3 regions of the Parazoarcus communis genome follow, and region 3 is predicted to be linked to each of the others. Evidence: riboswitches for the same ligand, from Rfam matches in the RefSeq annotation. Region 3 holds a riboswitch; each other region holds the start of a gene.
The links. A riboswitch is a leader RNA that binds a small molecule or an ion and turns the genes downstream of it on or off. The one in region 3 is predicted to bind cobalamin.
Positions count from the first base shown of each region.

Region 1: it holds a riboswitch for cobalamin, as region 3 does, so the genes downstream of both, CEW83_RS05515 (cobaltochelatase subunit CobN) here and CEW83_RS12085 (energy-coupling factor ABC transporter permease) in region 3, are expected to answer to the same signal.
Region 2: it holds a riboswitch for cobalamin, as region 3 does, so the genes downstream of both, CEW83_RS17895 (TonB-dependent receptor domain-containing protein) here and CEW83_RS12085 (energy-coupling factor ABC transporter permease) in region 3, are expected to answer to the same signal.

Region 1 covers NZ_CP022187.1:1,189,191-1,196,544, reverse strand. The annotation lists gene CEW83_RS05515 (cobaltochelatase subunit CobN) at 1-3,379, opposite strand, end outside; cobalamin riboswitch at 3,494-3,751, opposite strand; gene CEW83_RS05510 (AMP-binding protein) at 3,987-6,803, shown strand; gene CEW83_RS05505 (class I SAM-dependent methyltransferase) at 6,829-7,354, opposite strand, start outside.
Region 2 covers NZ_CP022187.1:3,913,754-3,921,107, forward strand. The annotation lists gene rfaE1 (D-glycero-beta-D-manno-heptose-7-phosphate kinase) at 1-303, opposite strand, end outside; gene cobC (alpha-ribazole phosphatase family protein) at 408-962, opposite strand; gene CEW83_RS17880 (adenosylcobinamide-GDP ribazoletransferase) at 947-1,717, opposite strand; gene cobT (nicotinate-nucleotide--dimethylbenzimidazole phosphoribosyltransferase) at 1,727-2,764, opposite strand; gene cobU (bifunctional adenosylcobinamide kinase/adenosylcobinamide-phosphate guanylyltransferase) at 2,818-3,366, opposite strand; cobalamin riboswitch at 3,435-3,668, shown strand; gene CEW83_RS17895 (TonB-dependent receptor domain-containing protein) at 3,794-5,641, shown strand; gene CEW83_RS17900 (FecCD family ABC transporter permease) at 5,687-6,667, shown strand; gene CEW83_RS17905 (ABC transporter ATP-binding protein) at 6,669-7,354, shown strand, end outside.
Region 3 covers NZ_CP022187.1:2,632,586-2,639,939, reverse strand. The annotation lists gene CEW83_RS12105 (cobalt-precorrin-5B (C(1))-methyltransferase) at 1-601, opposite strand, end outside; gene CEW83_RS12100 (precorrin-8X methylmutase) at 609-1,289, opposite strand; gene CEW83_RS12095 (sirohydrochlorin chelatase) at 1,312-2,211, opposite strand; gene cobM (precorrin-4 C(11)-methyltransferase) at 2,208-3,029, opposite strand; gene CEW83_RS12085 (energy-coupling factor ABC transporter permease) at 3,034-3,660, opposite strand; cobalamin riboswitch at 3,850-4,076, opposite strand; gene bluB (5,6-dimethylbenzimidazole synthase) at 4,194-4,859, shown strand; gene CEW83_RS12075 (DEAD/DEAH box helicase) at 4,933-6,492, opposite strand; gene CEW83_RS12070 (M48 family metallopeptidase) at 6,782-7,354, shown strand, end outside.

The DNA of each region.
Region 1 (7,354 bases), 1.4 Mb from region 3:
AGGCGCCGGGGGTGATGCCGAACACCCGCACGCTGGCGCTGCGGCCGATCTGGGCGGCGGACATGCCGGGGGTTTTCGCGAGCAGCTTGCGCGCCTGGTCCACCCAGTTGTTGGCGACCTGGTTCAGTTCCAGCGCTTCGTCGCCGCCGCGTTGCCATTCGCCCAGCGGCGTCAGCGCTTCCTTGAGCGCCAGCGCCAGCGCGGGGTAGTCCCTGACGATGCGGTCGCGGCTGGCGTCGAGCGCCAGCAGGCCGGCCTTGTCCAGCAGCAGCATGTGCTGGCCGTAAAGATCGCGGAACAGGCCCGACGTGGTGAACACGACGTCGTAGCGTTTCGGCTGGTCCTTGCCCAGTGGCAGGCGCTCAAGCCCCTTGACGATGCCGCGGCTGTTCCACACCGGACGCACGCCGAGCAGCTTCATGCCGAACGCGATCATCGCGCCTTCGTCGCGAACCGCGTCCGAGGCCCACAGGATCACGCCCTGTTTGTTCGCCGCCACTTCCTTGGTGTAGGCGGCGACGCCGGTCTCGCCGGAGAGCACCTGGCCGGCAAGCGTCGAGCCGGTTTCGTACGCGAGCTTGGTGGGCAGCAGGCTGCCGTCGAGCGCATAGAAGTTGCGCCCGGTCGGCAGCGCCTCGGGCGTGCGGATCGGGTCGTTGCCCTTGCCGGGTGCGACGAACCCGCCATCCAGCCCCCTGATGAGCGCAGCCATCTCGGCCCTGGGCGAGGCCTGCAGCTGCGCGCGCCAGCGCCTGGCCTCGGCGCTGTCGGGCGCGCCACCGTCGAGCATGGACTTCATCATGGTGTCGATCGCATCGCGCGACCAGGCGCGGCCGAACACATGCAGGCCGAGGGGCATGAAGTCTTCCTGCAGCTTGGTCAGGTAGTGGCCGACCTCGTGCAGCAGCAGCGCCTCGTCGATGTCGTCGAAGCCGATGCCGCGCACCTTGAGCTCCTCGTCCATACTGGCGGTCAGCTCCTCACGCAGGCCCATGCTGTCGATCTTGCGGCGCAGGGTCTGCACCGCCTCGCTGCGGGTGTAGCCGTCGGTGGCAGCTTCGGCGCTCTCGATCAGCTGTCGCAGTTCGAGCAGATCGTCGTACAGCTCGGTGATCGCCAGCGGCGGTGTGAGGTGGTCCACCATCACGGCGAGCCCGCGGCGCTTGGCCTGAATGCCTTCGCCCACGCCGTCGACGATGTAGGGGTAGATGCCGGGCAGATCGCCCGCGACCAGACTCGGGTAGTCGCTCTCGCTCAGGCCCGCGCTGCGCTTGGGCAGGAACTCATAGGTCGAGTGGCGGCCCACATGCACCAGCGCGTCGGCCTTGAATACCGAGTGCAGGTAATGGTAGAAGCCGAGGTACTGGTGCGGCGGCGGGAAGGACATGTTGGCGTGCAGCAGCTCTTCGTTCAGCTCCCAGCCACGCGGAGGTTGCGGCCCGAGAAAGACATTGCCGAAACGCACGCCGGGGATGAGCTGCCGGCCTTCCCACACCATCACCTTGCCGGGGGCAGCGCCCCAGCCGCGAATACCCTCGATCTGCATTGCGATCAGCGCCTGTGCAAGCTGCTGGCTCGGCTGCCATTGCGGTGCCTCGCCCCTGGCCAGCGCATCGAGGGCGTTGCGATAGGCCACTTCGAGCTGTGCGAGCAGATCGAGCGCACGCGGGCGGCCCTTGTGCCGCAGGCCGTCGAGCGCGTGCTGCAGGTCGCTGACGGTGCGCTCCATGCGCTGCCTGAGCAGGCCGATTCGCGCCAGACGTTCGCTCATCGACTCGAGCCCCGCAATCGACGCCGCCTGATCCTGCATCAGTTGCTGCAGTGCGCCGAGGGGGCCATTCACCATCTCCGCCTGAACGCTGGCGGGCAGGGTCTTGAACCACGCCTCGTAGTCTGCCGCCGTCAGGGTCTGCACCCGCTTCGACATGTCCTGCAGCGCCTGCCGGTCTTCGGGCAGGTTCACGCCGCTGGCCTGCAGCAGATCGAGCAGGGCCTTGCCGTCGGCGGGCAGGTCGCCGGTCTTGTAGCCGGCGGCCTTCAGGCTGCGCAGCATGTCGAGCAGGCTCTCGGGCACGTTGAGGTTGTCGGCGCCAATGTTGTGGCGGCCGGGCGGATGGTTGTAATAGACGATGGCGATGCGCTTGTCGGCGTTCTTCTTTTCCTGCAGCCGCAGCCAGTTGTTGAGGCGCCGCGCCTGGCGCTCGATCTCGGGCACCACAGGCTTGCTGCGCGAGACCTGCGCGCCGGTCAGCGGGTCGAGCTGTGCGGGTTCGGCCAGTGCCACCACCTGAGGCTGGCTCACGCCCTGCAGTTCGGGCATGGCGAGACGGTAGTGGATCGCGTCGCGCGGAATGCCCTGATCCGACAGCTGCCAGTCGGCCTCACTCCATTCGCTCATGCGCAGCGCCTTGATCACCGGCACATCGAGCTTTTCCAGTGCCGCGCTCACCGTTTCGCGGCCTTCGCCGCCGCCGATGACGAAATCCTGCACCGCGACGATCGCGGTTGCGCCGCGCTGCTTCGCCGTCAGTGCCGCGATGGTGTCGACCGCGCTCACGCTCGGCGGGCCCCAGGCCGCCAGTACCGACACGCACTGCCAGTCCTGCGCCGCACACAGCTGCTGATGCAGCGCCCATTCGCCTGCAAGGTCGCCGGTGTCGTGATCCAGAATCCACAGGGTGCGCCGGTTCAGGTTGATCTGCCGGCCCAGTTCCGCTGCGTCCATCCAGCGCACGCCACCCTTGTCATGCAGGGCGGTGCGCACGGCCGGCACAAGGGTGACGGGTTTCTGTCGCACACCGCCACTGGCAACCAGGTCGAGCAGGCTGGCGGCGTTGTCTACCGAACGATTCACCCAGTACGCGCGTGCGTGCAGCCAGTCTGCATGGCGCGGCTGGGCGGCCTTGAGCCGGGACAGCTCATCGGTGCCGCTCAGGGCCGCCTTCTCGCTGACGATTGCCTCGGGGATGTCCTTGGCGAAGATGCTGCCATTGCGGTCGTGCTGCAGCGGCAGCAGGCGCCGGTCGCTGTGCAGCACCATGCGCGCCTGCCCCTGTGGGTAAGGCATGTTCAGCAGGCGCTCGACGGGCTCGCCGAACACCGCGATCATCAGCACGGCCTGGTGCTCCGCGATCAGGGCCTGCAATTGCCTGTCGTCCATTTCTGCCAGCTGGCTGACGCTGCGGATGTGGATGACCTGGCCCTTGCGCGCGCTCAGGAGTTCGTGTGCGCCGGCGACCAGCGTGGGTGCGGAACGGTCAGACACGATGGCGAGGACGCTTTTGTCAGCGGCCAGCAGTGGCTGCGAAAGCAGCAAGAAAGCGAGGCACAGCGCGGCCCCCAGGCCCGGCCAGCGGAACGGGCGTGTCGGAAATGGCATGAAAGAATTCCTGCCGCGGCGCTCCCGCTCGCGGCTTGTTATTGATCACGTGAAACGGCCGGGGGAAGGGGCTGGCAAAATAAAAACGAAACCTGTGTGGCACCCCGCCACTGCGCATCTCTCTCGATTTCAGGCCGGTCTCCGGACTCGCAGATTGCCGAACACCAGGGTTCGACAAAACACCTTCGCCTTCCCACGCCGCGATGAACGCGATCTGCGCAGTGGCTGCCGATGCCGGGAGGCACGGCCGAAGGGTTGAATCTGCTTACCGTTGCGGGGGCAGTACGGGCATTGCTCCAAGAGCGCACCCGTTTCCCGTTTACCCCGAACGCAATGGATTTGCGTTCAGGCACCTGAAAAACAGGCCGCAAGCTTAACAAGTTCGAAGGACGAGTCAAGGACATCGGGATTCCCCTTGAACAGTGCATGAGCTTCCGCTGCGTCGTCGCTGTCGTTGCGCACGGGGAATCTTCATGCGCGCCGAGCATCGTAGTCAGGGTGAGGGCGGCAGGTGCCGCATCTTGCCCGCAAGACGGGGCACGCGCTGGCGGCGCGGATCAAGCCTTTATCAGGGGAGGTCTGCAGGGACGTACGCATGGAGAGATTCTTGAAACCCGACCCGCAGCACGATGGCCATGCCTTGTTGAACCTTGTCGATACGGTCATCCGCGAGCTCCAGCCGGGGGCGCTGTTGCGTGCCGGCCTCGACAGCCAGTTCGACCGCGACCTGGGCCTCGACAGTCTGGCGCGGGTCGAACTCCTCGCCCGCGTGGAGCGCAGCTTCGATGTTCGACTTCCGGACGATACGCTGGGGAGGGTGGAAACGCCGCGTCAGCTGCTGGCTGCGCTCGAAGTCGCCGGGCACCGCCCGCTGCCGGCGGCGCGGACCGGCAAGGTGGCGCTGGCGACGCCCGAGCAGACTGCAGGCAGTCCGGAGGACGCATCGACGCTGGTCGAGGTGCTGAACTGGCATGTTGCGCGCCACCCCGAACGTATCCACGTCACCTTCTACCGCAGCGAGGACGAAACCGAGACCCTGAGCTACCGACAGCTCGCCGATGCGGCGGCGCGGGTCGCCGGAGCGCTGGCGCAGGCAGGGGTGCAGCCCGGGCACGCGGTTGCGCTGATGCTGCCGACCGGGCTGGATTTCCTGTGCAGCTTCTATGGCGTGCTGATGGCCGGCGCGGTGCCGGTGCCGATCTATCCGCCGGCACGCCCTGCACAACTCGAGGATCACCTGCGCCGTCAGGGCGGCATTCTGCGCAATTGTGAAGCGCGGGTGATGATTACCTTCGACCGTGTGCGTCCGCTGGCGCAGATGCTGACCGGGCTGTGCCCGACGCTGGACAAGGTGCTCACGCCCGGCGAGCTCGATGCGGAACCCCTGCCGCGCGTACAGGCCGGTGCGGACGACCTGGCACTGCTGCAATACACTTCCGGCTCGACCGGCGATCCGAAGGGCGTGATGCTGACCCACGCCAACCTGCTCGCCAATATCCGCGCCTGGGGTCGCGGGGTCGGGCTGAGCTCGACCGATGTCGCGGTGAGCTGGCTGCCGCTTTACCACGACATGGGGCTGATCGGCGCCTGGCTTGGCAGCGTGTATCACGCCTATCCGCTGGTGCTGATGTCTCCGCTGGATTTCCTTGCCCGCCCCGAGCGCTGGCTGTGGGCGATCCATCGTCATCGCGGTACGGTCACGGCGGCCCCGAACTTCGCCTTCGATCTGTGCGTCAAGCGTCTCGCCGGGCAGCCGCTGGACGGGCTCGACCTGTCGTCCTGGCGCTTCGCGGCCAACGGCGCCGAAGCGATCAGTCCCGCCACGCTGGAGCGCTTCCGCGAGGCGTTTGGTGCCTACGGATTGCGGCCGGAAGCGCTCGCGCCCGTCTATGGGCTCGCCGAGTGTTCGGTCGGTCTCACCGTATCGCCTCCGGGACGCGGGGCGCGCATCGATGCGGTCGGGCGCGAAGCCCTGACACGCAATGGACGTGCCGAAACTGCAGCAGCCGGCGATGCATCGGCGATGCACTTCGTGTCCTGCGGCTCGGCCTTGCCGGGGCACGAACTGCGGATCGTCGACGATGCCGGCAGCGAGCTGCCCGAACGTGTTGTCGGCAGTCTCGAGTTCCGCGGCCCGTCGGCGACGCGGGGCTATTTCCGCAATCCCGATGCCACTGCAGGCCTGTTTCACGACGGCTGGCTGGTGACAGGTGACTACGCGTATCTCGCCGATGGCGAGGTGTATTTCACCGGTCGTGCCAAGGACATGATCATTCGCGGCGGGCGCAATTTCTATCCGTATGACCTCGAGCATGCGATCGGCGAGCTGCCGGGGGTACGCAAGGGCTGCGTGGCGGTCTTCGGTGCTGCCGACCCCCAGCACGGCGATGAGCAGCTGGTCGTCGTCGCAGAAACCCGCGAGCAGGATGCCGCTGCCCGACAGGCGCTGGAGCGCAGGATTGTCGCCGCGGCGGCGGACGAGCTGGGCCTGCCGCCCGATGTGGTGGTGCTTGCGCCGCCGCACGCGGTGCTGAAGACCTCGAGCGGCAAGATCCGGCGCGCAGCGATTCGCGATGCCTGGCGGGATGGCACGCTGGGTGCCGCCGGCCGCGCGGCCTGGCTGCAGGCGACGCGGCTGTTTGTGGCGAGTGTGCCGGGCAGGGTGCGCGGTTTTGCGCGTCGTGCCAGCGCCAGACTCTACGGGACCTGGGTGTGGACTGTATTCGCCGTGCTTTCACCGATTGCGGCCGTGGGGATCTTCACATTGCCCCGGCTTGAGCAGCGCTGGGCGGTGGTGCATCAGCTGGCGCGTGTCTTCCGCGTACTGAGCGGCAATCGTCTGCAGGTCGCCGGGCTGGAACATCTGCCCACCGGTCCCTGCGTGCTGGTGGCCAACCATGCGAGCTATGCTGACGGGCTGGTGCTTGCGTCCGTGCTGCCGCACCCCGTCGCCTTCGTCACCAAGGCAGAGTTCAAGAGCAACCGGGTGATGCGTCCGCTGTTCGAGCGCATGGGGGCGCACTTCGTCGAACGATTTGATTCGCGTCGTGGCGTAGCCGACGCGCAGGCGCTGGCGACCGCGGCACGCGCCAACCCGCCGCTGTTCTTCTTTGCCGAGGGCACCTTCACTGCACGCCCGGGGCTGCGGCCGTTCCGCCTCGGTGCGTTTCAGGTTGCGGCCGAAAACCACCTGCCGGTGGTGCCGATCGCCATCACCGGCACCCGGCAGATCCTGCCTGGAGACTCGTGGCGTCCGCGCCCCGGTCCGCTCGGTGTCACCATCTGTCCGCCGGTCGTGCCCGAAGCTTCAGACTGGCATGGCGTGCTCGCGCTGCGGAACGGCGTGCGCCAGCACATCCTCGCGCACTGCGGCGAGCCGGATCTGGCGAGTGCCGCGAGGCCGGGCGCTCAGCCCGGCGTGTGAGCGGGCGTGGCGATTCAGGGGGCGCTCAAGTCGTGCGCACGACGACTGCGTAGCGCCCCTTGTCCCGGCCTGACGTGGGCAGATTCATGAACTCCGACACAAGCGCCTCGAAGCCGAGTCCGGTGAGCATTTCGAGCACGGTCTCCGGTGGATGCGAGTCGTAATGGAAGGGCTGGCCGAACATGGTGTCGGTGAACGCGGGGTGTTCGGAGCCGCCGCAGGTCAGCATCATGCGTCCGCCCGGCAGGAGCATGGCGCGAAAACGCCTCAGCAGTGTTTCATGCATGGTGCGGTCGATATGAAACAGCGCATCCCAGCACACGATCGCGTGGAAGCGTTCTTCGGTGCTGAAGGATTCGATCCGGGTGTGGATCCATGTGGCCTGCGGAAAGCGTTCGCGCGCGAGCGCCAGAAGCGCTTCGGACTGATCGATGCCGGTGAGCGCATGGCCCGCGGCAAGAATGTGTTCCGCAATCGGCCTGCCGGTTCCGCAGCCCAGATCGAGCACCTTCGCGCCAGCAGGCAGCCCACAGAGCAGTGTTTCCAGGTAG
Region 2 (7,354 bases), 1.3 Mb from region 3:
GTGCTGCGGTGCCTCGAGCAGCCTGCACAGTACCCCGCCGTGCTCAAGCCGCTCTCGCAGCAGGCGGGCAGGTTCGTCGCGTCCGACCAGGCCTACCAGTTCTGCGCAGGCGCCAAGCGAGGCCGCGTTCAGGGCGACGTTGCCCGCTCCGCCGGCGCGGAACTCATCGGTTTCGACCTTGACCACGGGCACCGGCGCCTCGGGCGAGATACGGGTGGTCGAGCCGTGCCAGTAGCGGTCTAGCATGACGTCACCGATGACGAGGAGGCGACCGGCGGAAAAGTCGGGCAGGATGTTCGGCATTAAGCGCAAGGCAAGACGTTGGAAAGACGGCGATTATCCCACGAAGGGCGGAAGGCGACGACTGCGAGCACGCACCGGCCCGTTTTCGAGGCGGCTGGCGCGTACTAGCGGTTGAACCACTTCAGCGTCGTGCCCCAGGATTCGACGTCGATCCGCGTGACCTGGCCACAGGCAAAGTCCAGCGCCAGCCAGCGCTCGGGGGGCAGGCCCAGCAGGTGGCCGGCAATGACCCGCAGCGGCCCGCCATGTGCAACGGTCACCACCGGCAGGTCGTCGGCCGCAGCGCTGCGCACCTCCGCCAGCCAGGGCAGGACGCGTGCGCTCAGCTCGCGGGCAGACTCGCCGCCCGGCGCGCGAAAACCGAGCGGATCGTCCGCCCAGGCGTCGATGGCGGTGCCGAGTTCGTCGAAACGGCGCCCCTCCCATTCGCCGAAGCTCATTTCCTGCAGGCGGGCGTCGATCTGCGGTGTGCCGAGTGCCTCGGCGAGCAGGCGGGCGCGACTGAGCGGACTGGCGTGCAGTGCGAAGCGCCCGGGCAGGAGCGGGCGCAGCCGGGCTGCGACATCGAAGGCGGATTCGGCCAGCCCGACGTCGGTCTGGCCGTAGCACACGCCGGGTGCGACGTCGGGCCGGGGGTGGCGGATCAGATGAAGTTCCATGCGCTCAGGATGCCAAGGTAGCAGGCAAGCTCGGTGACTTGCTGGGTGGCGCCGAGGAGGTCGCCGGTGTATCCGCCGAGCCGGCGCACGAACATGCGTGCGGCCCACACGGTGACGAGCGTGACCGCAGCCACGGCGAACAGGGCCTCGCGCGGGCCAAGGAGTATCAGCGGAAGCAGGCCGAAGCTGGCTGCGATCAGGAGTTCCGCACCGTTCATGCGGCGGGCAAGCGGCTTCGACTTTGCGCTTTCGTCCTCGCGCACGTAGGGCAGGCGGTGGATCAGGCTGGTCGCGCACAGGCGCGACAGCGGGTGTGCGACCAGCATGGCTGCAGCGACACCTGACAAGCCGTGGGCGCCGAGCTCGAACAGGGCGGCGGCCTTGGCGAGCAGCATCAGCACCATGCCGACGGTGCCGTAGCTGCCGATGCGCGAATCCTTCATGATCGTCAGTACCTGAGCTTTCTCCCAGCCGCCGCCGAGGCCATCGCAGGTGTCGGCCCAGCCGTCCTCGTGGAAGGCGCCGGTTGCACGAACCGTGACCGCCATCGACAGAATCACGGCGAGCGCGGGCGGGAGTGCCAGGGTGAAGATCAGATAGCTGCCTGCGCCGATCAGGCCCACGACCCAGCCCACCAGCGGGAAGTAGCGTGCAGCATGATTCAGGCGCTCGGTGGACCACGGTACCCAGGCCGGGACCGGCAGGCGCGTGAAGAAGCCGAGTGCGGTGAAGAAGAGTTCGAGCTGGTAGCGCATCAACGGGTGTCAGTCCTGCGCGCTGACGCCGGCCGACTCGAAGCTCGCCATTTCGTCGAGGAAGTTCACCGCCGCCTGCACCAGCGGGTAGGCCAGCGCAGCGCCAGTGCCCTCGCCGAGGCGCAGATCGAGTTCCATCAGCGGTTCGACGCCGAGGTGTTCAAGTTGCAGCGTATGGCCGGGTTCCTTTGAGCGGTGTGCGAACACGCAGTAAGGCAGGACTGCAGGTGCAACCGCATGGGCCACGAGCAGCGCAGAGGTCACGATGAAGCCGTCGATCAGCAGCACCATGCGCTTCTCGGCCGCGCCAAGCATCGCTCCGACCATCATCGCGATCTCGAAACCGCCGTATTGCACCAGGGCGACCAGCGGGTCGCGCTGGCGGCCACCGCGCGTGAGTGCCTGCTTGAGCAGTGCCTGCTTGCGCGCAAGACCGGCGTCGTCGAGTCCGGTGCCGCGGCCGGTCACCGTGGCGAGCTCGCCGCCGGCGACAAGGCAATGGGTCAGCAGCGATGCAGCGGCGGTATTGCCGATGCCCATCTCGCCAAAACCAACGCAGTTGCAGCCGTTTGCGGCCAGCGCGTGGGCGAGGTCACGGCCTTTGCCCAGGGCGGCTTCGCACTGTGCAGCGGACATCGCCGGGCGCTCGATGAAGTTGTCGGTGCCGGGTGCGATCTTGGCGTCGATCAGTCCGGGACGCTTGCCGAAGTCGTGATTTACGCCGGCGTCGATCACGGTCAGTCCGAGCCCCATCTGCCGGCTGAAGACGTTGATCGCGGCGCCGCCGGCGAGGAAGTTTTCCACCATCTGCCAGGTCACGTCCTGCGGGTAGGCCGAAACGCCTGCGCGCGCCGCGCCATGATCGCCAGCAAACACCATGATGTGCGGCTGGTTCAGAACGGGGGCCTCGGTCTGCTGGACGAGGCCGATCTGCAGGGCGAGCGCCTCAAGGCGCCCGAGTGCGCCCAGCGGCTTGGTCTTGGTGTCGATGCATTGCTGCAGCCGGGGGGCGATCGTCTGATCCGGCGCGCGGATGGTGAAGTTCATTGGTGATATCGCAACAGGGTGTGGATGAGCGCGGCGGATGTTAGCACGCTGCTTCAGCCACCCTTCAGCACCAGCGGCAAGCCGGCGGCGACGAATACGACGCGCTGGCTGCGCTCGGCAACGGCCTGATTGAGCCGTCCGGCTTCGTCGCGGAACAGGCGTCCGAGCGGATGTTCCGGCACCAGGCCGAGCCCGACCTCGTTGGCGACCAGCACGATGGTGCCGGGAAGTTCGGGCAGGGTGGCGAGCAACGCGTCGCGTTCGCGGCTGAACAGGGGCAGGGTGTCGGCACTGTGCGCAGAGACCAGCGTGTCCGCTTCCATGAGCAGGTTCGACAGCCACAGCGTGAGGCAGTCGACGATGATGCAGCGGCCCGGGGCGGCCTCCTGCTTCAGGGTTTCGGCGAGCCGGACGGGCGCTTCGACGGTGTGGAAGTGCGGCGGGCGGTCGAGCTGGTGGCGGCGGATGCGTGCGGCCATCTCCTCGTCTCCGGCTTCCGCCGTGGCAATCACGGTGACCGGCAGCCCGCTGTCGTGGGCGCGTTGTTCGGCGTGGCGGCTTTTTCCGGAGCGGGCGCCGCCAAGAATGAGTTCGCAGGTCATTGGAATGCTTCGCTTCTTGCAGTGCACTGGATAGCCGGACACGGTATCATCCGCCCCCTCTGCCCTGAAAGGGGCAACGCGTTCGTGGTGCCCGACGGCGACTCTCGCCACAGGGTTAAACGGGAAACAGGTGCGTACGCCGCAAGCGTGCAATGCCTGTGCTGCCCCCGCAACGGTAAGTGAGTGCAAGACGCCTCGAGAAGCCACTGGGTCATGCCCGGGAAGGCGATGCGTCGGGTCAGGAGGATGTTGCTCCAGACAGCTCATGAGCCCGGATACCGGCCCGAATGCGAAATGGCGGATGTGCTGCGGGGTGGCAGCGACGGGTGCGGCGTTTTCGGCTCTCTTCGGTTCTCTCCCGGCATGTCCTTGTGCGAATCAGTCACGGTATGCGGGGACGCGGGCCGTGGCGAAGGGAGTCTTTACAATGAAAATCCAGCTTTCCATTCTCGCGTCGGCGTGCGCACTCGTTTACCCCGTACTCGGCCAGGCGCAGACCGTGCATGGCGATTCCGAACTCGATCAGGTCGTTGTCACGGCCACCCGGCAAGCGGTCATTGCCTCAGAGGCACTCGCGAGTGTCGAAGTGATCAGTCGCGAGGACATCGCTGCAGCGGGCAATTCGAGCCTCGTCGAGTTGCTCTCCGCGCGATCCGGCATTCAGGTCGTGAGCAACGGCGGTGCCGGCGCGAGCAGCAGCATCTACATTCGCGGTGCCAACTCGGGTCACACCCTGGTGCTGATCGACGGCATGCGTATTGGTTCTGCGACCAATGGCGCCCCCTCGCTCGAAACGATTCCCCTGGCGCTGATCGATCGTGTCGAGATCCTGCGCGGGCCGGCGAGTGCGCTGTACGGTTCGGACGCAATCGGCGGTGTGATCCAGATCTTCACCCGCAAGGGCAAGGAAGGATTTCAGCCGTCGGTTCGCGTTGGCTTCGGCGCCGAGAACAGTCGCTCCCTGGAGGCTGCGGTCGCAGGCGGCGTGGATCGCCTGCGTTACAGTCTGGTCGTCGGTGAGGACCGCACCGACGGTATCAATGCCAGGCCCACCTCTTATGCAGGCAGGGATCAGGACGACGATGGTTTCCGCAACAATTACGTCAATGGATCGCTGACGGTGGGCTTTCGCGAGCGCGACGAGATCGGCCTGTCCGTGTTTCATACCGATGGCCGCAGCTGGTACGACGCCGGCAAGACCTACGACTCGTACCTGGATAAGCAGACCGATACCGCGAGCGTCTACATGCGCAACCAGATCACGGGCGACTGGGCCAGTACGGTCAAGGTCGGCTACAGCGCGGACACCTCGCATGACCACTCCACCGCGACCTCAACATCCGAGTTCGATACGGCGCAGACGCAGTTCACCTGGCAAAACGATGTTGCGCTGGCCGGCGGGTCGCTGCTGGCCGCATACGAGTACCTTGAGCAGAACGTGAGCACGACCACCGCGTATGCCAAGACGCAGCGCAACACCAATTCGCTGGTGCTCGGCTGGGGCGGCCAGCTCGGCAAGCACAACGTCCAGTTCAATGTCCGCCACGACGATGACTCGCAATTCGGCGGAGAAACCACCGGGTCGGCGGCATATGGCTATCAGTTCCTGCCTGAGTGGCGTGTGCATGGCAGTATCGGCACCGCGTTCAAGGCGCCGACCTTCAACGATCTCTACTATCCGCTGGCTTGTTTCGGCTCTTACGGCTGTTTTGGCGGAAACGCCGACCTCAAGCCGGAAGAGTCGCTCAATCGCGAGTTCGGACTGGTCTGGGAGCGTGGCGCGACCTCCGTGCGCGCGACCTATTTCAACAACCGGGTGAAGAACCTGATCGACTGGAGCTCCGGCATCGCGGACAACGTCGCCACCGCAACGCTGGAAGGCGTGGAGCTGGGACTGACGACGATGGTGTACGGCTACCGTCTGCGTGCAAACGTGGACTTTCTTGAGGCCAAGGACAAGGATAGCGGCAATTACCTTGGGCGTCGGGCCAAGGAAAGCGCGTCGCTGGCCATTGATCGCAGCACGGGCGCCTGGACCTGGGGGATGGAGCTGACCGGGCAGGGCCGGCGCTTCGACACAACGGCGAGCAACACGTCGGCAAAACGGCTGGCCGGATATTCCTTGCTCAACGCATACGTTCACTATGCGCTGGCGCCTGACTGGAGTGTGGAGCTGCGTGCGAACAACATCCTCGACAGGGACTACGAACTGGCTCAGGGCTACGGTACGAAGGGCGCGAATGCCTTCGTTGCGCTGCGCTACGCCCTGCACTGACAGCCGATGGAGGCCGTGGCATTGCGCAAGGGCGGGGAGGGCCTGATGACGAGCAGGCGTCGCCGCCTGCTCGTCGTCGCGCTGGTGCTGGTGCTGGTCGCGGCGCTGACGCTGGGGTGGGCGCTGATCGCGGGTAGCTTGCCAATCGCGCCCGCCGAGGTCCTTGCTGCCCTGGGCGGTGCCGACGGCATGTCAGCCAGCGTCGTGCGCGAACTTCGCCTGCCGCGCGCCGTGGCCACCTTTGTGTGTGGCGGCCTGCTCGCGCTGGCGGGGGCGCTGATGCAGGTCTTGCTGCGCAATCCCCTGGCCGATCCCTACATCCTCGGCATTTCCGGCGGCGCGGCGGTTGGTGCGCTGACCGGCATTTCGCTGGGGGCGGCGTCAATCTGGATCGATGGCGGCGCGTTTGCCGGCGCCCTGATTGCCATGTTGCTGGTGTTCGGACTTGCGCACGGCGACGGCAGCTGGACGCAGACGCGTCTGCTGCTGACCGGTGTGATCGTGGCCGCGGGCTGCGGCGCGGCGGTGACGCTGATGCTGGCGCTGGCACCGGACACACGCGTGCAGTCGATGCTGTTCTGGTTGATGGGCGATGCCAGTGGCGCGTCCAACCCGTGGCCGGCGCTGGGCGTGCTGCTGATCGGCCTGCTCGCGGTGCTGCCGTTTGCGCGTGATCTCAACGTGCTGGCGCGAGGCGAGATGACTGCACATGCGCTCGGTGTGAGCGTCAAACGCCTGCGCCTCGGACTGTACGTGCTGGCTTCGCTGCTGACCGCGGTGGCGGTGACGCAGGTGGGCTCGGTGGGTTTCGTCGGGCTGATCGTGCCGCATCTGGTGCGGCTTGCGCTGGGTAACGACCAGCGCGTGCTGTTGCCGACCGCGGCAGTGGCGGGCGGCATTCTGCTGACGGTGGCCGATACGCTGGCGCGCACGGTGATGGCGCCGCAGCAACTGCCGGTGGGCGTGCTGACCGCACTCATCGGCGTGCCTGTGTTCCTGTTCCTGCTTGCACGCCATCCGCGCTGACATGAAAACTTCGGGCGCATCCGCTTCCGCTTCACCCTTGCTCGAGGCCGACCGGCTCGCGCTGCAGGCAGGCGAACGCTGGCTGTGTTGCGAGTTCAGCCTCAAGCTGGCGATGGGCGAATGCCTGGTGCTGCTCGGACCCAATGGCGCGGGCAAGACCACGCTGCTGCATACACTGGCCGGACTGCGCGCGCCCAGCGTGGGCACGGTGCGTCTCGGCGGCGCGCCGTACTCGGAGTGGTCCACGCTCGATGCGGCGCGGTTCCGTGGCGTGCTGCCGCAGCAGCAGCCCGACCACTTTGCCGCGTCCGTCCTGGAGTCCGTGCTCATTGGCCGTCACCCGCACCTCGGGCGCTGGGGGTGGGAAGGCACGGACGACGAACGCATCGCCCGTGCTGCGCTAGCCGATGTCGGGCTGACCGGCTTCGAGCAGCGCGACATCCTTACCCTGTCGGGCGGCGAGCGTCAGCGCGTTGCGGTGGCCGCGCTGCTGGCGCAGGCGCCGACGCTGTTCCTGCTCGACGAGCCGCTCAACCACCTCGACCTGCGTTACCAGATCGCAGTGCTGTCCCTGTTCCGCCAGCTCGCTGACCAGGGGCGAGGGGTGGTCATGGTCTTGCACGACATCAACCTTGCCGCCCGCTTTGCCGATCACATCATCCTGCTCGATGGTCAGGGGGGCGTGAT
Region 3 (7,354 bases):
CGATGCCGGTGGTGCCGAGAATGCTGATGCCGCCAAGAATGCCGAGCCGGGCATTCAGCGTTTTCTTGGCCATCTCTTCGCCACCCGGTACCGAGATGGTGACTTCCAGACTGTCGCCCGCGGAAAGAATGGCTGCGCCCGCGGTGGCGACGTTTTCGGTGATGCTGCGTCGTGGCGCAGGGTTGATCGCGGGGCCGCCGACATCGAGCCCGAGGCCGGGCTTGGTGACGACGCCGACACCGCGCCCGCCCTTGAGGACGATGGCACCGCCTCCGCCAATGATGCGTCGCACGTCGGCGGTGAGGTGGGCGCCATGCGTGGCGTCGGGGTCGTCGCCTGCGTCCTTGATCGAGACTGCATGTGCGCAGTCGCCTTCCGGGTGATGCGTCACGCGGCCGTCGCAGATGTTGAAGCGCACGCGCAGGGTGTTCGGCAGCACGCATTCGACCGCCTCGGGCACCACGCCCTGCACCAGTCCGAGCGTGGCCGCAGTGGCCGCTGCCGCGGCATTGGCGCCGGTCGAGAAACCGGTGCGGTTGCCGCGGTCGCGCTTGGGATCACCCTTGCGAACCTTCTCGGGGAGCGTGTGACCGGCTGCCATGGCGTGTTCAGGCTTGCGCGGGCTGCAGCTGGCGTGCTTCGGCCAGTCCGAGCAGTGCATGCAGTGCCGCGACCACCAGCGTCGAGCCCCCCTTGCGCCCACGGATCACGATCCACGGCACCTCGGTGAGCCCGGCCATCAGGTCCTTCGATTCGGCGGCGGAGACGAAGCCCACCGGCATGCCGACGACCAGCGCGGGGCGTGCGCCTTCCTCGCGGATCAGGCGCACGATCTCGATCAGCGCGGTGGGTGCATTGCCGATGCCGACCAGCGCACCGTCGAGCAGGCCTTGCCGGTGCGCCTTGCGCATCGCCTGCACGGCACGCGTGGTGTTCTCCGCATTGGCGAGCTCGATGACGTCGGCGTCGGAGATGAACTGGTGGGCGTGCATGCCGAAGTGCGCCAGTCGTGACGCCGACAGGCCGACACAGATCATCTCGACATCGGCCACGATCGCCGCTCCGCCCCGCAGGATGGCTGCAAGCCCTGCTTCGACCGCCGCGGGATGAAAGTCGGTGAGGCCGTTGAAGTCGAAGTCGGCATTGGCGTGAATCATGCGGCGCACGATGGGCCATTGCTCGGGGCGATAGTCGTGCCGGACGACCTCGGCGTCGATGACGGCAAAGGAGTCATGCTCGATGGCACGACCCGCGGCGGTGAGCTGCTCGGTAACGGTGTTTGCGGTCATGGTCGGGTTCCGGGCGCTGAGCTCAGGCGGGTGCATGGTCGTGGTGGTGTTCATGCCCGTGACCCAGCGAATGCGCGGCATGCACGTGGGTGTGGCTGTGGTCGTGCAGATGTTCGGCTTCGGCGGCGACGCGATACTTGCAGCCGTCGCATTCGAGCAGGCCGCCTTCTGCGGCGCCCGACTCGCCGATGCGGCTGTCGAGCAGATCGAAGATGCCCTTGTCGAAACCGAAATGGGTGCCGAGGGCAAAGGCAAGGTGCGGAAACTGGGCTTGCAGGCGTTCGGTCTGGGTCTTGATGCGGTCCATCAGCACGCCGCTGAAGAGATACACCGGCACGATGCAGATCTGCATCATGCCAAGGCGGATCTGGCGCTGAACCACGGTTTCGAGCCGCGGCCAGGTGATGCTGGTGAAGGCAAGGTCGACCAGATCGTGGTCGTAGTCTTCGAACACCCAGCGCGTCATGCGGGCGAGCTCGCCATTGGCACCGGCATCGGACGAGCCGCGGCCGAGCAGGATGACGCCGGTGGTGCGCGGGTCCGGGGTGGCGAGCTGGTGCAGCAGGCGGTCGAGCTGGCCCTTGAGCACGGCAAGCATCTCGCGGCCCATGCCCAGGTGGCGGGTGCACACGAAGTCCACCTCAGGATGGCGGGCGCGCGCACGCGACACTGCCGCCGGCAGTTCCATCTTCACATGGCCCGCTGCGTTGAGAATGAAGGGTACGACGGTGACCCGGCGTGCGTTCCGGGCGGCGCGGTCCAGGCCCTCGTCGAGCAGGACTTCCGCATGTTCGATGAAGCAGGCTTCGATGCGCCAGCCCGGGTGACGCGCCTGCCACTGGGTGGCGAACTGCAGGATCTCGCGGTTGCCTTCGCGATTGCGCGAACCATGGCCGACGAGGAGGATGGTGTGATCGTTCATGACGGAATCTCGGTGGTTGCGCTTTCCGTGCCGTCGTCCTGCATCAGGGTGGCTTTGCGGAAACGGTGTGAAAAACCGGGGTCGTAGAGTTTGGAGCGGGCGATATCGGCCCAGTCGCGCGCGCCCAGCGCGGGGCTGGCGATGATCATGGCCTGCGAGGCGATCTTCTCGTCCTGGCAGCGACGCTTGATGTCGGCGAGCGTGCCGCGCACGATCTTTTCCGCCCCGGGCCAGCTGGCCTTCTGCACCACGACGATGGGTGCGTCCTCGGACCATCCGGCGCTGCGCAACGCACGCTGGACTTCATGCAGCAGCGTGATCGACAGAAAGATGCACAAGGTGCTGCGATGCGCTGCCAGCGCCTCGAGCTCTTCGCCTGCAGGCATCGGCGTGCGCCCGGCAACGCGGGTGAGAATCACGGTCTGGGTGACTTCAGGCAGGGTCAGGGTTTCGCCTGCCGCAGCTGCGGCGGCCATCGCCGAAGACACGCCCGGCACGACCTTCCACTGCACGCCGGCGGCGTCGAGCGGGCGGGTCATCTCCACCAGCGCCCCATACAGCCCGGGGTCGCCGGTCTGCAGGCGCACCACCGTTGCATGTCGGGCGCAGGCGTCGAGCAGCCATGCGCTCATCTCCTCCAGCGTCATGTCCTTGGAGTCGCGAATCTCGCAACCCGGTGGGGCAAAGCGCGTGGCAGCCTGGTCGACCAGCGACCCGGCAAAGAGGATCGCGCCCGCCTGTTCGAGCAGCCCGCGACCCTTGACCGTGATCAGGTCGGGGTCGCCGGGGCCGGCGCCGACGAACCAGATGATGCCCATGTGCTCAGCCTGCCCGCAGGGTGGTGCACAGCTTCATCGCCGTGCTGGCGGCATAGGGCTGCAGCAGGCGGATCAGGCTGAAGGTGATCAGCGGTTCGAGAACGACCAGCGGAGCATAGGCAATCGCGAAGGCAGCCCAGTCGGCAAGCGGCGTGGCCACTTCGCCAATGGCGAGCCAGAAGCCGACCATGGCGGTTACGCCGGTGTAGAACACCGCGTCGAGTTTCATGATGTTGCGCAGCCTGAGGCTGTCGAAGCGCTTGCCGACGGTGTGGTGCACCAGCATCAGTGGCACCGCAAGCGACAGGGTGTTGATGCCGAGATGGACAAGATCGGCGGGTTCGAAGAACAGCCCCTGCAAGGCCAGACCGATGCCGAAACCAAGCAGCGTGGGCACGAATCCGAGGATCAGGTACATCGGCATCGCGCCGATGAAATGCAGTTCGGACGGACCGACGGCAAGGTGGAAGCTCTGCATGAACACCGAAAAGAACAGCGCGGCGAGCAGCGAGCGCAGGATCAGTTGCGGTTGCCGCAGCAGCGGCAGGGCATGACTGGCAAGCAGTCCGGTGGCTGCGATGTTGGCGGCAGCGATTTTGGCGGTGGAAACGTAACCCGGTTCGATATGCATGAAGAACTCCCCTCGTGTGCTTGGCTGGCGACCTGAAGCCGGGGAGGCAGGCGAAAGCGCGCATGGGCAGTCCATGAACGTGCGAACGTCTACGCAAAACGAATATCGAATGCGGCTGGCATGGAGGCGTACGAAGAAAATACGGCCGCGACCAAGCAGTCGGATCGAACCCTCACCCCGGGATTCACATCTCTTTCATCTCGATCGGGCCGGTCTTCTGGCTCACCATCTTCCTCATCCGCCGACCTTCCCGGGGAGAAACCCAGTGGTCATCTGTGTTGCAGCGGATTCGTCAGGCTTACAGCAGCGGGGGCTGCGCCGGAGTGGCTGAGCGCATGTGCGATCAGCGTCACCGGACTTCCCGTTTCACCCGTCATAAGACTTTATGACAAGGCACCCGGATCGAATGTGGGGCGGAGCTTAGTCGAGGTTCATGGGTGTTTGCAAGCTGTCCTTACGGCAAGCGGGTGGAACGAAGGTGTGTGGCCACCGGTGCGCTACACTGCAGCCCTGCTTGCCGGAGTCCTGATTTCATGCCTTCAAACACTGCTTCGCTCGCCTTCTCCAGCGCGGAGATCGCTGCCGTTTATCGCGTGATCGCCGAACGTCGTGACATGCGCCACTTCCTGCCGGATGCCGTCGATCCCGAAGTCCTGCGGCGACTGCTGTGGGCTGCCCACCATGCACCGAGTGTCGGTTACATGCAGCCCTGGCGCTTCATCCGCATCACCGACCCCGCCTTGCGCGAGCGCATGCACGCGCTGGTGGAGGAAGAGCGGATTGCCACTGCCGAGGCGCTTGGCGAGCGTGCGGAAGACTTCATGAAGCTCAAGGTCGAAGGCGTGCTCGACGCCGGCGAGGTGCTGGTGGTCGCACTTGCCGAAGGGCGCGAGAAGCATGTGTTCGGGCGCCGGACCTTGCCCGAAATGGATCTGGCCTCGGTGGCCTGTGCGATTCAGAACATGTGGCTGGCGGCGCGCGCCGAAGGACTTGGCATGGGCTGGGTGTCGATCTTCGATCCGGACAAGCTTGCGACGCTGCTGTCCATGCCCGAAGGCGCCTGCCCGGTTGCGGTGCTGTGTATCGGCCACGTCGAGGCCTTCTACCCGAAGCCGATGCTGGAGATCGAGAAATGGGCCGAGCGCATGCCGATCGAGGACGTATTGTCCGAGAACGTGTGGCCATCTTCGGCTGATTGAGTACTTTCGTTCCAAAAAAAGAAGGCCACCTTGCGGTGGCCTTCTTCACGTGTCGTGCAGCGCGGATCAGTGATCAGCGATTGCCGTTCCCCGTTCTGGCGGAGAACAGCGCTGCGCGCGGTGCGGTATTGCGGCGGTCGGACGCCTGCGGCGCGCGATTGCCATTCACTTCGCTGCGGCCACGGTTGCCCGCATGGTTGCCGTTGGGTTCGGCGCGACTGGGGGCGGCGCGATTGCCGTCCACTTCACCGGCCTGGCGCGGCGCGGGACGGGCACGATTGCCGTCCGCCTCGGGGCGGGCGCGCTGCGGACCACGGTTGCCGGGCTGGCCACCGTTTGCGGGACCACGGCCGCCGGGACGATCGCTGCGTCCGGCGGGCGCGCTGCTTCGGCGCTGTTCGTTGTTGTTACGACCGCCACCGCCACCGCGGCGCTGTATCGGCTCGCGGCGCTGATCTTCGTCATGCGACTGCTCTGCCGTGGCGCTGGGCACGAAGCCTTCGGCCGTGGCGCGGTCGACCTTGCGGTGCATCAGGCGTTCGATTGCGGTCAGCAGCTTGAGCTCTTCCCGGTCGACCAGCGAAATCGCGTGGCCGGCAGCGCCGGCACGGCCGGTGCGGCCGATGCGGTGCACGTAGTCTTCAGGCACGTTCGGCAGTTCGAAGTTCACCACCTGCGGCAATTGATCGATGTCGAGACCGCGAGCGGCGATATCGGTGGCAACCAGGACCGGCAGCGATCCGTCCTTGAATTGTGCCAGCGCACGGGTACGTGCAGCCTGGCTCTTGTTGCCGTGAATCGCCGATGACTCGATGCCGTGCTTGGTCAGGTATTCGGCCAGCTTGTTGGCGCCGTGCTTGGTGCGGGTGAACACGAGCGCCTGGAACCACTGGCGTTCCTTGATCAGCCACGCCAGCAGTTCGCGCTTCTGCTTCTGCCCGATCATGTAGGCAGCCTGCTCGACGCGCTCGGCGGTGGTGTTGCGCGCAGCAACTTCGACGCAGCCGGGGTTGTGCAGCAGGCCGTTGGCCAGCTCACGAATCTCGTCGGAGAAGGTGGCCGAGAACAGCAGGTTCTGGCGCTTCTTCGGCAGCAGTGCGAGCACCTTGCGGATGTCGCGGATGAAGCCCATGTCAAGCATGCGGTCGGCTTCATCCAGGATCAGGATCTCGACGCCGGACAGATCCAGCGTGCGCTGATTGACGTGATCGAGCAGGCGGCCGGGCGTGGCCACCAGGATGTCGACCCGCTTCTTCAGCGCCGAGATCTGCGGATTGATGTTGACGCCGCCGAACATCACCATCGAGGTCAGCGGCAGGTGCTTGCCGTAAGTCTTGACCGATTCCTCGACCTGGGCTGCCAGTTCGCGGGTGGGGGTGAGAATGAGGCAGCGCGGTCGGCCGTTGGGGTGCGGATGCACATGCGTCTGCGACAGCAGGTGCAGCACCGGAAGGGTGAAGCCGGCAGTCTTGCCAGTGCCGGTCTGCGCTGCGGCGAGCAGGTCGCCACCGGCGAGCACCTGCGGAATGGCCTGGGCCTGGATCGGCGTCGGCGTGGTGTAGCCGGCTTCCGAAATGGCGCGCAGCAAGGGTTCTGCCAGTCCGAGACTGGCGAAATTTGATTCTGTGTTCATGCGAGAAAATGCTCCAGCGACGGCCTGTCGTGCGCAGGGCGTACGACACCAATCGAGGCGGGCGGGATTCGTGACCGGAAAAGGTCGTTGGAAAGTGCTGCGGCCGATTGGTCGGGCACGCAACAGCCTCTTACTATAGATTGTTCAGGCGCGGAAAGCGAGAATTCACTGAAATCAGAGGGTTTCCTCCCTTTGCATGAGGCTTCCTAAGCCTTTCGTTGAATATCTCCCCCTGCCGACAACGTGTATATTCAGGCCCGCCTAACGGCTGTCGCCGGAGTGTGCTCCCATGTACGTGCCTCGTTCCCGCCTGTTCGATTTGCGACCACGCCTTGCGCGTCGGCTCGGGCTGATCGCGTTTGCGGGGCTGTCGGCAGTGGGGGCCCTGATGGTGCTTGCCTTCTGCGCCGTGGTGCTTGCGTTGATGCACAGCTGGCAGACCCTTAACGAGGGTGAGCCACTGGCCACGGTGGCGTCGAGTCTGGCGGCGGTGTGTGCCGCGTATCTGTGCGCCCGCCTGACGACAATCTTCTACGTGCCTGCTCCCGAGCCCGAGGGCATTCTCCTGCCGCCCGATGCGGCCCCCGAGTTTTACTGCCTGATGGACGATATCGGCAGCCATCTTGGTGCCGACCCAATTGATCGCGTGTGGATCACCCGCGACCCGAACGCGACAGTGCTGCAGCGTGCGCGCTGGGGCTGCGTGGGCCGCATCGAGTCTCACCTCCTGCTGGGGCTGCCGCTGGTGCATAGCGTTTCGCGCTCGCAGCTTGCGGCGGTCATGGCGCATGAGTTCGCCCATCTTGCCCTGCAGCGCAATGGGCTCGGAAAGCTCGGCGCACACGTGCGGGCATGGTGGTTT